DNA from 2 places in the Arthrobacter dokdonensis genome. Region 2 is predicted to be linked to the other one. Evidence: predicted binding sites of a transcription regulator. Region 2 holds the regulator's gene; the other holds the start of a gene.
The links. The regulator LexA, encoded in region 2, represses DNA repair genes until DNA is damaged. The targets are predictions, from matches to a motif close to TCGAACANNTGTTCGA.
Positions count from the first base shown of each region.

Region 1: the regulator LexA is predicted to act here: its motif matches at 4,586-4,601, upstream of DMB86_RS07405 (HNH endonuclease signature motif containing protein).

Region 1 is NZ_CP029642.1:1,678,522-1,685,435, reverse strand. It holds gene DMB86_RS07415 (SGNH/GDSL hydrolase family protein) at 1-412, opposite strand, end outside; gene DMB86_RS07410 (reverse transcriptase family protein) at 737-2,116, shown strand; gene DMB86_RS07405 (HNH endonuclease signature motif containing protein) at 2,210-4,552, opposite strand; gene DMB86_RS07400 (adenylate/guanylate cyclase domain-containing protein) at 4,725-5,804, opposite strand; gene DMB86_RS07395 (PH domain-containing protein) at 5,788-6,414, opposite strand; gene DMB86_RS07390 (biotin--[acetyl-CoA-carboxylase] ligase) at 6,407-6,914, opposite strand, start outside.
Region 2 is NZ_CP029642.1:1,910,342-1,917,255, reverse strand. It holds gene DMB86_RS20570 (hypothetical protein) at 1-93, opposite strand, end outside; gene hisH (imidazole glycerol phosphate synthase subunit HisH) at 94-825, opposite strand; gene hisB (imidazoleglycerol-phosphate dehydratase HisB) at 822-1,448, opposite strand; gene DMB86_RS08530 (histidinol-phosphate transaminase) at 1,616-2,713, opposite strand; gene DMB86_RS08525 (LysM peptidoglycan-binding domain-containing protein) at 3,092-3,490, opposite strand; gene lexA (transcriptional repressor LexA) at 3,854-4,597, shown strand; gene DMB86_RS08515 (ATP-dependent DNA helicase) at 4,795-6,864, opposite strand; gene hflX (GTPase HflX) at 6,857-6,914, opposite strand, start outside.

The DNA.
Region 1 (6,914 bases), 230 kb from region 2:
CCGTCTGGGCCACCTGGGTACCAAAAGTGGAGCCGTTGTCGCCGACGGCGACATAGCCGCTGCCGTTTTGGGAGCCGTTGACCACGTCGAAGTCGTCGTCGGGGTCGAGCGGGGCGGCGCTGATCAGGCTGGGCCAGGCCTCCGCGGGGGTGGACCCCATCCCGGTGCTGAGGGAGTCGCCGATCACCACCACCTTGTGCGGTTCGGCCTGGGCGGTGTGGCCGGCTCCGGCCGACGGTGTCGCCGCAGCATGGGCCGTGCTGGTCGCGGCCGAGGGGGCTGCGCCGGAATCGGCGCCACCGGGGGTCACGACGCCTTGGCAGCCCGACAACGCGAACATGGCCACAATGGCCAGCCACGTCACCACCGCCCAGCTGCCACGGCCGACGCGAATTTGCGCGCTCCTGCGCATCCCTGCCCGCCCTTCTGCCGGCCGTTGATCCCATAGCGCGGTGAGGAGTGAGAATCCCACACCGGCAGAGTGTTCTTCGAACGCAAGCGTACGCGGGGCACCTTGGCGTTTCCCGAAGAGGGCATCCCGGCGGCGCGTAGGTTAGGGTTGGCGCATGCGACGGCTTCTGGATGAGGCGGGCGGGCATCACGGTGCACCACCCTCTCCGGGGCTACCCCGGAGGACGAAGACTGGCCTCCAGCAAGCGCCTCGGGCGCCACTCTGCGCTCCGCGCAGCCGCGCGCCCGAACAGACAGACAGGTCATCCACGGGGCCGTCGCACCCATGATCCCCGCAGGTCAGGCCGTCGCGCCCGCGGCCGCCGTGCTGGCACGCTCCTCCCGGCCCACCCCTGACGCGCTCGCATCAGCCCTGTCCCACGCATTTCTCGCCGCCGATGACTGGTCCAAGCCGGCCCTCATGACGGCGGGAACAGGTATCTTGGGTGCACGACGTCGTTGGCTGGGTCCGTTGGCCACGCACGTTCTGCGCAGCTACCACCGGCCCCCGACAGACGCACCGCGCGAGCTGGCCGCCGTCGTGCTTGGGTCCGAGGCGTTCGGCGAGGCACTCGAAAAGGCCGCAAGGCAGCGCAGGCCCATCACTCTGGTGCGCTACGCTGCCGAGCCGGCCGTGGCCCGGGCGGCACGGGTCCCCAGGCTGGACACCTTGGCTGAACTGGCGGAAGTTCTGGACCTCAGCGTGGGCGAGCTGGAGTGGTTCTCCGACCCCGGGCAGTGGAACCGGACCGCCTCAAGCCGGCGGCTACAGCACTACCGCTACCAGTGGCGCAGCAGGCCCGGGCGGGTGCCGCGGCTGCTCGAGATCCCGCTTCCACGGTTGCGCGGGCTCCAGCGAACGGTCCTGCGCGAACTGCTGTCGCCTATCCCGCTGCACGATGCCGCCCATGGCTTTGTGTCCGGCCGGAGTGCTGTCAGCGGGGCGGCCCTGCATGCGGGAACGGAGGTGGTCGTCAACCTCGACCTGGCCGCGTTCTTTGCGCACGTGTCACCGGGCCGGGTGTACGGGGTGCTGCGGCAGGCCGGTTTTACTGAGGCGGTGGCACACCGGCTGACGGGACTGTGCACGCATGCCGTGCCGGTGGGCGTGATCGCGGAGATGCCGCCCGGAGGAGAGCCCGGGGACCGCTTCGCCCTGCGCAAGGCGCTTGCGACGGCGCACCTCCCCCAGGGCGCACCCACTGCGCCCATGCTGGCCAACCTGGCTCTCCGGCGCCTGGACTCCAGGCTGTCCGGCTGGGCTGGGGCGTTCGACGCCGTCTACACCCGCTACGCCGACGACCTCGCCTTCAGCGGTGGCACGGAACTTTCCAGGCGCGCGGACGCATTTGTGCGCGGCGCGGCCCGGATTGTGGCCGACGAGGGCCATTCGCTGAACCGCCTGAAGACCAGGGTCCACCGTGCCGGTGTCAGGCAGAGCGTGACCGGCGTGGTGGTGAACACGCGCACGAATGTGGCGCGTCCGGAATTCGACCGGTTGAAGGCCGTGCTGCACAACTGTTTGCTTCTTGGACCCGAAGGCCAGAACCGGGACGGCCATGACGACTTCCGGGCGCACCTGCTGGGCCGAATCGCATGGGTGACCAGCGTCAATCCCGACCGCGGCGCCAAGCTGCGCGCTGTGTTCGACGCCATCAGCTGGTAGGCCCGCCCGGCGGTCGGGCCTGGCGAAGCCCGTTGGTGTTGCGTGTCGGTGGTGGTTGGGCCTGTGGTGCCCTTGGGGGTTGAGGGCTTGGGTTTAGTGTTCGGGGAGGGTGAGGCCGTGGTGGTAGGGGTTGCGGAGGTCGCGGCGGTTGGGGTCGGTGCCGTGGGTGGGGGTGTAGTGGGGGATGCCGTTGAGGAGGCGGACGCTCCAGTGGCCTTGGTGGATCAGGGTGTGGTGGTATTCGCAGGCCAGGGCGCCGTTTTCGATGCTGGTTTCCCCGCCGTCCTGCCAGGGGATGATGTGGTGTGCGTCGCACCAGCGGGCGGGGCGGGTGCAGTGGGGGAAGGTGCAGCCGATGTCGCGGGCGATGAGGAGTTTGCGTTGGGTGTGGGTGAAGAGGCGTTGGGTGCGTCCGACGTTGAGGATTTTTTGGCCGTCGCCGAGGATCATGGTGGTGACGTCGGCGTCGCAGAGTTTGGTGTCGAAGAGGGAGAGGTTGCTGGGTCCGGTGTAGGGCAGGAAGGCGATGCCGCCGCCTTTGCCTTGGGTGCGGCTGGCTTGGAGGTCGGCTTCGGTGGTGGAGATGATCAGTTGGGGTTTCATGCCGCCGTTGAGGGGCAGCAGTTCGGTGCGGGCGGCGAGGTGGAGGCAGTCGATCATGCCGTCGAGGAGTTTTTGGGCGTGGGTGCGTTTGTCGGCCACGGCGGGGTCGGTGTTGGTCGGGTCGATGGGGTCCAGTCCGGGCAGGTCGATGTCGGAGCCGGGTTCGGGGATCTGGATTCCGTGGACCAGGTGTGGCCAGGGCGGTTCGGTCCCGGATCTGTCGGGGGCGCCGCGCTCGGTGGGGTCAAGGCCGGGAGTGGCCCAAAACTGTGCCCCGCCCTCCCTTCCGACATCGTCAGGGCTGCTGCCGCCAGCGGTGATGGTGGGCGTGTCGGTGCCGTGGGTCGTGGTGGCTGCGGGTTGGGGTTGCCAGCCGAGTCCTGCCGGCGGGGGTGATGCCGGGAAGATGAAACTGATGCCGGCGTCTTTGCCGTCGCTCGTGGCCTCGCCATCCGTGGCGGCGTCATCCTGGGCGGCGCCATCCTGGGCCGCGTCGTTGTTGCCGGGGACGGTTCCTCCGGTGTCGCCATCGGTGGTGGCGGCCTTGCCGTCATTAGCCGTGGTGGCGGCGGGTTGGGCCCAGTCAGGGGCGGGGCCTTGGGGTGGTGGCCAGGAGTTGTCCGCGCCGGCGCCGGGGGCGGGGCTTGCCGGGGCCGGTGGCTGGGCTCGTCCCGGCAGCTGTGCTGGTTCGGACGGTTGGGCTGGTCCCGGCGGTTGGGCTGGTCCCGTCAGCTGGGCTGGTCCGGGCGGCTGGGCTGGTGGCGGTGTCGGGGTGGCGGGTGTGGGGGCGGTTCCGGTGGCGGTGGCTGCGTGGAGGAGGTCCATGAGGTTCATTTGGCCCGGCAGTATGTCGCCGGAGCCGGAGCCGGAGCCGTTGTCATGGTTGTTGCCGTTGTCATGGTTGTTGCCGTTGCCGGTGCCGTTGGGGTTGATGGTGTTGATGTCTTTGTGGGGGGCGGGGTTGGTGGAGTGGCCGATGTAGGCCATGATGCTTTCGTATTGGGCGATGGTGGCGTGGCCGGTGATTTTGATCAGGCCGCGGTAGGCGCGGTGGAAGCGGATGCCTTGTTTGGCGATCAGTTCGCCCTCGGTGGGTTTGTCGCCGTCGGGGTCGATGATGTTGATGGCGCGGGTGCCGATGCGGCGCAGGAAGTCCGGGTTTTGGGTTTGGGCGTGTGTGGTCATGGTGGTTTCGAGCTCGCGGGCTTTTTCGGCGGTGGTGCGTCCGGCGTGGGCGAGGTGGGCGGCGTCGGCGGTGTAGTGGGAGGCGGTCAGGGCTTGTTCGGCGGTGGTGGTGCCGGTAAAGAACGCGGTGGCCAGGACGGGCTGGTCGCAGGGGGTGGTGACGGTGGTGAGGGGGTCCGTGGCGGGCAGGAAGTGCTGGGCGAGGTTGAGGCGGCGGCCGGCTTCGGCGCGGCTGAGGAGCAGGGCGTCGGTGAGGACGTCGGCGGGGGATTTGTGTCCCTCCCGCAGGTAGCGGCCCTCGTGGGTGCGGGTGGCGATGGTCCCGGCGGCCTGGACCTGCAGGGCCTGGACGTACCGGCTGAGCTGTTCAACGGTCCGGCCCCAGGCGATCAGTTCGGCATCGCCGAGGGACTCCAGGCTCACGCCCAGCGGGGCCGGGACCACCGGATCACTGGGAGCACCGGAACCGCCGGCGGCAGTGGCTGCCGCCGATCCAGAAGCCGCGGCGGTGGATGCGGCGGTGGATGCGGCGGTGGCGGCTGCCGTCAGGGACGCGGCAAGGGTGATCAGCTGGTGGATGTGTCCACCAGCGGTCCTTGTCCCTGTCGGGGTGCCGGTCTGTCCCGGCACCCTTGCCGTTGCTTCCATACGCACAACACTACCGACGGGCACCGACATTATCAGAAAACATATTCGGGATGTGGAGAACTTCTAGAACAAGACATTCTGTGGAGGCGACAACGCGAAAACAGGGCCACGGACCATGCCTCGATAAGCCGCGCGAACACCGGTCCGGTCCACCGAAAGCAATGGCCAGCGATCAGTCGACGATGATGCCCTGGCCCTCGCCGCGCTGGAGTAGGACAGGGGAAATCTCACCGAAACCGCGCACGTGCTCCATGGGCAGCTCCGTGAGAACGAAGCGGCCGTCGCCTGCGAGCGCCGTTGCCGTGACGGAGTCAATCAGCACGGTGCCGGGTTCAGCCAGGGACGTGAGGCGTGCTGCGAGGTTGACTGTGGGACCGTAAATGTCGCCGAGCCGGGACAGCACCCGACCCCACACCATGGCCACGCGGGCCTCAGGCAGAAAATCATCGGCCGCCATGGCTTCAGCCAAGGCCAGCGAGATCTGGGCGCCCGCGACCGGGGTCTCGCAGTTGAACAAGACTTCGTCGCCGATCGTTTTCACCAGGCGTCCGCCGCCCACGCTGATGATCTCTGCGCAGATGTTTTCGAACCGCTGCACCAGCTTGGCCAGCGTCTTTTCATTCATGCGCCGCGACAGGGACGTGTAGCTGACCAGGTCGGCGAAGCCAACGGCGCGCGCGAGCGGAAGCGGCGTGTCGTCCTCGTCGCCTTCGCGCCCAAGTGCGCTTTCGGCCAGGCCGTCGGCGGCACGGACGGCCAGCCGCTGGATGCCGGCGTTGAGCTGGCGCCTGTACGAATACACCAGCAGTTTCTCGAGCGGCGCAATGAGGTTCGGCAGTTCGGACACCACTGCGCGGCGCGCCTCGGCATCGCTGACGCCATGCTCGGCGACGAGGTCCTCGACAAGTGCCTCGATCTGCCAGACGGCCATGCGGTCGGTCATCTGCCCGATGGACCGGGTGACCGAAATGGCTGTCTCCTCGGTCAACAGTCCCTCACGGACCATGGTCACCACGGTGTTCAGGGCCTCCTGGTCCCGCTGGGTGAAGGCAACGTCGTCGTCCCCCAAGTTGGGGAAGCCCATGGCGCGCCAAATCTTGCGTGCCGACAGCAGTGACACACCGGCTCCGGCAGCGACGTCGCGCCGCTTGAGCGTGCGTTCACCGCCCAAAAGCTGCGTTTCCAAAGCTTTTGTCTGGCTGCGTGAGGCCGGCGGAAGCAGCGACGCGGGTGGATCAATGGTTTCTTCCAAGCTTGCGAAGCTCCTTTCCAGTCACGTTTCTTCTCATGCCGCCCCCGTCTGAGCCAACTTGATCAGCGTAGTACGCCGCGACCGGAGCTTGCTGAAAGGACGCACGGAACACTTGTGCCCAAATACGGTGCGTGTAGTTCCGGAATTCCAGAATGTGCGGCACATCGTGAACGGTCAACACGCCGCCGGTCACCATGTGGAACTCCAGATCTCCTGCTCCCACCATGCGTTGGCGCAGTTTTTGGCGCAGGTCCAGGCTCTCCACGCGTGCCAGATAATAGTCTTCCTGCTGCCGGCGGACCCGACCCCTGCGCACCACCACCCGCTGGTTGGTCAGCACGTAGCTGGTGCCCGCCCAACGCACCACCCGGCGCAGCGGATAGGCCACCAGCAACAGCACCACAGCCGTCAGCAACACGACGATGGCGGGTTGGCGCAGCTCCCCCGCGTCGGGCGCCCAGCCGGCAAACTGTGCCGGCTGAAGCTTGGCCAGCGCGGCGGACGCCGCCATGAGCAACAGCAGTCCCACGGCAATCGGCCAGACCAAAATCCGTGAATGGGGACGGCATACCAGTTGAACCTGCTCCCCTTCGGCCAACCACTTACGCATAATCCACACCGCCGGCATGCCCTGCCCTGCGCAAATGCACCACGTCGCCGGCGCTGACAGCATGCATCACCCCGCCGGCATCGCGCAACTCCAAATCCCCTGTGCGGCCCAGCCGCACGGCCGTGCCAAAGAGCATCCTGCCCCCGGGAAGTTCCGCCCTCACATCCGTTCCGAGCGTGGACATCAGGCCGGAAGCCAGCGCATGCGCGGACTCGCCTCCGCCCAGCGGCCGCAGCGCATCGCCGCCCACCGCAACAAACTCGTTGTATAGCCGGGCGAACCGGGTCAAGTACGCAGGCAGAAGGACATTCCGGTCCACCGCGACGCCGGTTTCCAGTTCCAGGGACGTCGCCTGGTCCACCGGCAGTTCCACCCGTTGCTGGCTGATGTTCACACCCATCCCAACGACGACGGCGGGTCCCGGCCTTCCGGCGTCGTGCGCCCGCCCGGTCCCCCGCGCGGCATCACGGGAAGGCACGACGAGCTGGGCGAGGATGCCA
Region 2 (6,914 bases):
GATGGGGATCCAGCGGGGCGTCTTTTGCTGGTAGAAGGTGTAGGCGCCCCCAATGAGGAGTCCGCCGAGGGCCATGAGCAGCAGCGAGTACATCTAGTCCCCACGCCCTGCCCGGCTGACGCTGGCGCGCCGCCCGGGGTCCGTCGGGGGCGTGGGCCCAGCCGCCTTCAGTGACTGCACCCAGTTGCGCAAGAGGCGCGCCCCGGCATCGCCGGATTTTTCCGGGTGGAACTGCGTGGCGCACAGCGGGCCGTTCTCCACGGCGGCGATGAACGGCGCGCCGTGCTCTGACCAGGTGACCGCCGGCGGTTTCATCTTCGGCTGAATGACGTCAAAATCCCAGGTCTGCACGGCGTAGGAGTGCACAAAGTAAAAGCGCTCGTTCTCCACGCCGTTGAACAGCAGGGAGCCTTCCGGGACCTTGACCGTGTTCCAGCCCATGTGCGGGACCACTTCCGCCGGGAGCAGTTCCACGGTTCCCGGCCACTCCCCCATCCCTTCTTCGCGCACGCCGTGTTCCACACCGGCCTCAAACAAGACCTGCAGTCCCACACAGATGCCCAGGACGGGCCGGCCGCCGGCGACACGGCGTCCGATCATGCGGATGGCGTCGACCGACTTCAGCTCCGCCATGACTGAACCGAACGCGCCCACTCCGGGCACCACAAGGCCGTCGGCGCCCAGGACGTCGTCGGGGCGCGCGCTCAAGGTCACCGCGGCCCCGGCACGTTCGAGCGCGCGCACGGCCGAGCGGACGTTCCCGGACCCGTAGTCCAGGACCGTGACGGCCGGCCGCGGGGCGGGTTGCGCCGCTGTCCCGCTCACAAGAGCCCCTTGGTGGACGGGATGCCGGTGACGCGAGGGTCCTTTTCCACGGCGGACCGCAGGGCGCGGGCAAAGGCCTTGAACTGGGATTCGACAATGTGGTGCGGATCCCTGCCTGCGATGACTGTCATGTGGAGGCAGATCCGTGCGTGCAGGGTGATGGCCTCAAAGACGTGCCGGGTCAGTGACCCGGTGAAGTGGCCGCCGATGAGATGGTATTCCTGGCCCGCCGGCTCGCCGCTGTGGACCAGGTACGGACGGCCGGATACATCGACCACCGCGTTGGCCAGCGCCTCGTCCAGCGGGATCGTGGCCTCGCCGAAGCGCCGGATTCCGGCCTTGTCGCCGAGGGCCTCGCGCAGCACCTCGCCCAGCGAGATCGCCACGTCTTCCACCGTGTGGTGGGCGTCGATGTCAGTGTCCCCGGTGGCCTTGACCTTCATGTCGATCAGCGAGTGCTTGGAGAGCGCCGTGAGCATGTGGTCGTAGAACGGCACGGACGTGTCGATCTCCGAAACCCCAGTGCCGTCCAGGTTGATTTCGACCAGCACGCTGGATTCACTCGTGGCGCGTTCCAGGCGTGCCGTGCGTCCCCGGCCGGGCTGCGGGCGGTTCTCGGTCATGGTTCAACGGTCCTTTGCTTCGTCGGGCGCCTGCTGCCGGGCATGGCATGGCACCGGCAACTTTGGTGTTGGTGTACCACCAGTTTAGACGCACTGGCGGTGTGCCCTGCCCGGCCCAGCGGCGGCCACGGGCGTCAGCGGGGCACGACGCCGGGCCGGTCCCAGGGCTATTTCGCCAGGATGGCGCGCAGTCCGTCAAGGAAGGCGCTGGTCTCGGCCTCCGTGCCGGCGGTGACCCGCAGGTGGCCGGCGATCCCGACGTCACGGATCAGCACGCCGGCGGCAAGCAGCTGTTCCCAGACGGAGGCCGGGTCCGCGAGGCCGCCGAAAAAGACGAAGTTCGAATCGGACGGGGCCGGCGCGAGGCCCATCCGCACCAGTTCGTCCACGATGCGGTCGCGCTGGACCTTGATGGCCTCCACGTTGGCGAGCAGCGCGTCCGAGTTTCGGAGGGCCGCGACAGCGGTTGCCTGGGTGATCGCGGAGAGGTGGTAGGGCAGGCGCACAAGCCGGACGGCGTCGGAAATCTCGGGCGCTGCCGCGAGGTAGCCCACCCGGGCACCAGCCAGGGCGAAGGCCTTGCTCATGGTGCGCGACACCACCAGGCGAGGACGCCCCTCGAGCAGGGCCAGGGCGCTCCGCGTGCCTGCGTGGGCGAACTCAGCGTAGGCCTCATCGACGATCACGATCGCCTCGGAGGCCTCCCCGGCCTCATAAACAGCCTCGACGACGTCCAGTCCCAGGGCCGTGCCCGTCGGGTTGTTGGGTGAGCAAAGGAACACCACGTTGGGGGCGAGGGACCGCACCTGCTCGGCGGCGGACGCCGCGGAAAGGCTGAAGCCGTTCCCCCGGGTGCCTGCGACGTAGGCGGTGCCGGTACCGCTGGCCAGCAACGGGTACATCGAATAAGTGGGGGGAAATCCCATGGCGCTGCGTCCGGGGCCCCCGAACGCCTGGAGGAGCTGCTGGAGGACCTCGTTCGAGCCGTTGGCGGCCCAAATGTTGTCTGCCGTCAGGCCGTGGCCCAGATATGCGGCGAGGGCCCTGCGCAGTTCGGTGAACTCCCGGTCCGGGTAGCGGTTCAGCCCGTCCAGTTCATCCGCAACGGCCTTGAGGATGGCTTCCTTGGCATCCAGCGGAACGCCGAAGGTGTTCTCATTGACGTTGAGGAGGATGGGAACGTCCAGCTGCGGGGCGCCATAGGGATGCTGGCCGCGCAAATCGTCGCGAAGCGGCAACTGGCTGAGGCGTTCAAACTGGTCCATGCTTCCAGTTTAAGTGGCAGGGCCGTGGGAAGAGAACTTGTGACGTCCCATGCCCCCCCGACCTGTACCCATCACGCCCCGCAGGGAGCGGGTGGTGGGCCCACAGCCGCGAGGGACCCGCTGGGAGCCTGCGAGCAGTGGGAGCGGGTGGTGGGCCCACAGCCGCGAGGGACCCGCTGGGAGCCTGCGAGCAGTGGGAGCGGGTGGTGGGCCCACAGCCGCGAGGGACCCGCTGGGAGCCTGCGAGCAGTGGGAGCGGGTGGTGGGCCCACAGCCGCGAGGGACCCGCTGGGAGCCTGCGAGCAGTGGGAGCGGGTGGTGGGCCCACAGCCGCGAGGGACCCGCTGGGAGCCTGCGAGCAGTGGGAGCGGCTGGGGACTATTTGCCCAGCGGCACGTACAGGCGCTGTCCGGCCTGGAGGACGCCGCTGCCTAGTTCGTTCAGGGTCACAATGTCGGCCACGACGTCACGGACGTCACGGGTGGAGTCAGCGGCCGCCGCGATGGACCACAGGCTGTCGCCCTGGAGCACAGTGACGGGTACGGTGGACGCGGCCAGGCCCGCGGCACTGTCCTTGGTGGCCGCATTCGCGGGGCTGGCCAGGGAGCCCAGCACGAACGCCAACAGAGCAAACGCCAGGACGGCTGTGACCGCCAGGGCAGGAAGCCCCAGCAGCAGCATGCGGCCGCGGCGCGTCAGCCGCAGCGGCATGGTTGCGGGCGCCTGGAAGGCCGCCGCTCCGACGGGGCTTGCATGGGAAATCACCAATGCACTCATGACTTTGTTCCTTTCGCGCCAGGGGCCTGTCACCTGTGGTCCCAGGGGGAACCGCAAAAGCTTCTGGCGACCGGACTTCCATACGCTGTTCGTTCGATAGAACATATGTTCTATCTTCGTAGTATCAGTTTTAGCATCTATTAACGACTCCTGCCAAGACTCGATAGAACAAATGTTTGAAATTCGTCCATCGCGGGCTTAATCTTGAGGTACAGGATGCGCCAACAGGAGCCAACAGGAGCAGTCCACCAGCAGGCACTGACATTGAGCGGGCCCGGAGTTGCACCGAGCGGCACCGGGCGGCACCGACCCAGAGCAGGCACCGACATTATTGGCTGCATCCGCAGAAAGGATCGAAGGAACATGGCACTACCCGAACCTCCGCATCGAATCCCGCAGGCTCCCAGCCGGGCCGGCATGAAAGGGCTGACGGTGCGGCAGAAGAAGATTCTGGAATGCATCCAACGCTCCATCGCCGACAAGGGATATCCGCCGTCCATGAGGGAGATTGGCGACGACGTGGGACTGGCAAGTCTCTCCAGCGTCACCCACCAGCTCACACAGCTCGAACGCCACGGCTACCTGCGCCGCGACCCCAAGCGCCCGCGCGCCATGGAAGTGCTCATCCCCCTGGTCATCGACAACGGCGTCGTGGCCATCGAAGGCGTCAACGAGCCGGAACAGGTCCGCAGTTCCAATGGCCTGAACTTTGCCCAGCTGAGCAGTTCCTCGGACACTGCCTTTGTCCCGCTTGTGGGCCGGATCGCAGCGGGCGGGCCCATCCTCGCGGACCAGGTGGTTGACGACATCATGCCCCTCCCGCGCCAGATTGTGGGCAGCGGTGAGCTGTTCATGCTCAAGGTGGCCGGCGATTCCATGATTGACGCCGCAATCTGCGACGGAGACTGGGTGGTTGTCCGCCGGCAGAACTCGGCCAACAACGGTGACATTGTCGCCGCCCTGCTGGAGGACGAAGCAACGGTCAAGACCTTCCGCCAGCGCGACGGACACACGTGGCTGCTGCCACAGAACACGCGATACGAGCCCATCCTCGGTGACGAGGCCACGGTCATGGGCAAGGTCGTCTCCGTCCTCCGCAGCCTGTAGACGTTCCCCGCGGGACCCAGCAGCGCCCCCGGCAACCAGGCCGGGGGCGCTTCCGTGTTGTTGACGTGCGCGAACCGAAGCGGCGGAGCCGGCATTTTTTGTAGGAGGCGTAATGGAGACGCCAAAGGCCGCCCGCGGCCGACGCGTCGGATAGCCGACGGAAAAATGTCGGGCCGGCGCCGCAAACGGCGAAGCGGCTACTTCCCGGACAGCCTTTGGAGCGCCGCGAGGGCCACGGAGCGGTCCTTGGTGGACCAGAACGGCGGCAGGGCGGCACGCAGAAAGCCGCCGTAGCCGGCGTTTGCCAGACGGGAATCGAGGACCGCCACCACGCCGCGGTCGCTGCTGGAACGGATCAGCCGGCCCACGCCCTGTGCCAGCCGGATGGCGGCATGCGTTGCGGAAATGGCGATGAACCCGTCCCCGCCGCTTTGGGCCACGGCCCGCGCACGTGCTGTCACGAGGGGGTCGTCCGGACGCGGGAACGGGATCCGGTCGATGACCACCAGCCGGCAGGAAGCGCCTTGGACGTCCACTCCCTGCCACAAGGACATGGTGCCAAACAGGCACGTGTCCGGCTCGTCGGAAAACTCCTTGATGAGCCCGGCCATGGACGAATCCCCTTGGCACAGGATCCTGACCTTGAGCTTTTTGCGCAGCTTTTCCGCGGCGTCCTCCGCCGCCCTCCGGGAGGAGAAGAGCGCCAAGGTACCGCCGCCGGCGGCAGTGATGAGCGCCTCCAACTCGGCCAGCTGTTCGGGAGAATTGCCGAAGCCCGGCTTGGCCAGGTGAGCCGCCACGTACAACATGCCCTGTTTGGGGTAGTCAAACGGTGAGCCGACGTCGGCTCCCGTCCAGGCCGGTGCGTTCGCACCCAGCAGGCCAAGGCCGCCGGCCGTGGCCTGGAACGACTCGCCGATGGCCAGGGTGGCGGAGGTGAGCACCACTGTATGGTCGGAAAAGAGGCCCTCACGGAGTTTGCCTGCCACGCTGAGCGGGGCAATGTTGATGACGGGAGGTTCGCTGTCGTCGGCCTTTTGGTAGCCCTTGCCCGGGGCAAATGTTCCGGTCCGGGCGGTCCACACCACTTCGCGGGCATCCCGGGCGGTGAGCAGCCGTTCGCACAGGTCAAAGATCAGGTTCAACCGCGACCTGGCAATGGACCGGCCACCGTCCGCCGCTGCATTGCCGTCCGGCTTGGAGTCGGAGAGTGCCACGCGTGCGGCGTCGCGCAACTGTTCGATGGCGGCGGTGTGTTCCTCATTGAGCCCGTTGGGCAGCAGCCCGCTGGGCGTGCCGGAAAAGGCCATGTCCAGGGCCGTCGCGGCGGCGTGGAGCGCCTCCACCGAGACGCCGGTGTGCTTGCGTGTGCTTGATGCCGCGGCCTGGACCATCTGCACGGACAGCTGGCCGGTGACGGCCCCGGTGACGCGGTCCTGGAGCTCGTGGGCCTCGTCCACCACCACGACATCGTAGTCGGGCAGCACCGCAATGCCTTCAAAGGCGCTGATGGCCAACATGGCGTGATTGGTCACCACGATGTCCGCCTCGGCGCCCTTGGCCCGGGCCAGTTCGGAGAAGCAGACTTCCGCAAGGGGGCATTTCTGTGCACCCAGGCACTCCATCGAGGTGACCGAGACCTGGCGCCAGGCCTTGTCGGTGACGCCGGGCATGAGTTCGTCGCGGTCACCCGTTGGGGTGTCCTCGGCCCATTCGCGCAGCCGGACCACTTCCCGGCCCAACGGTGAGGACGGGCCCGACTTGGCGCCGGGCAGGTGCACCACGGTGGCGTCTTCGCCCAGGCTGAACAGGGCGCCCTCAGAGGAGTCCTCGGAGGGGAAACCGCCGCCAAGCTTATGCTTGCACACGTAGTTGCTGCGCCCCTTGACCAAGGCGACGTCGATGGGCCGCGGCAGCAGCGGCTCGAGCGCTGCCAGCAGCCGTGGCACGTCACGGCCCACGATCTGGGCCTGCAGGGCCAATGTGGCCGTGGCCACCACGGACGGTTTGTCGCTGGTCAGGGAATGCACGATCAACGGGATCAGGTAGGCCAGCGACTTGCCCGTTCCGGTGCCTGCCTGCACCAGCAGGTGGTCACCGCTTTCAATGGCTTCCACCACGCGTCGGACCATCTCGTGCTGGCCGTCGCGGCGCTGGCCGCCCATGGCTGCCACGGCGCTGTCCAGCAGTTCCAGCGCCTGGGCGGTCAGCGCCTCCGGGCTTTCAGCGTCGATGTCCGCGTCAGCCGTGGTGGCGGCCTCACTCATGCTGGACAAACGGCTCCACCTCGCTGGCCAGGTCCTCGCGGACCATGACC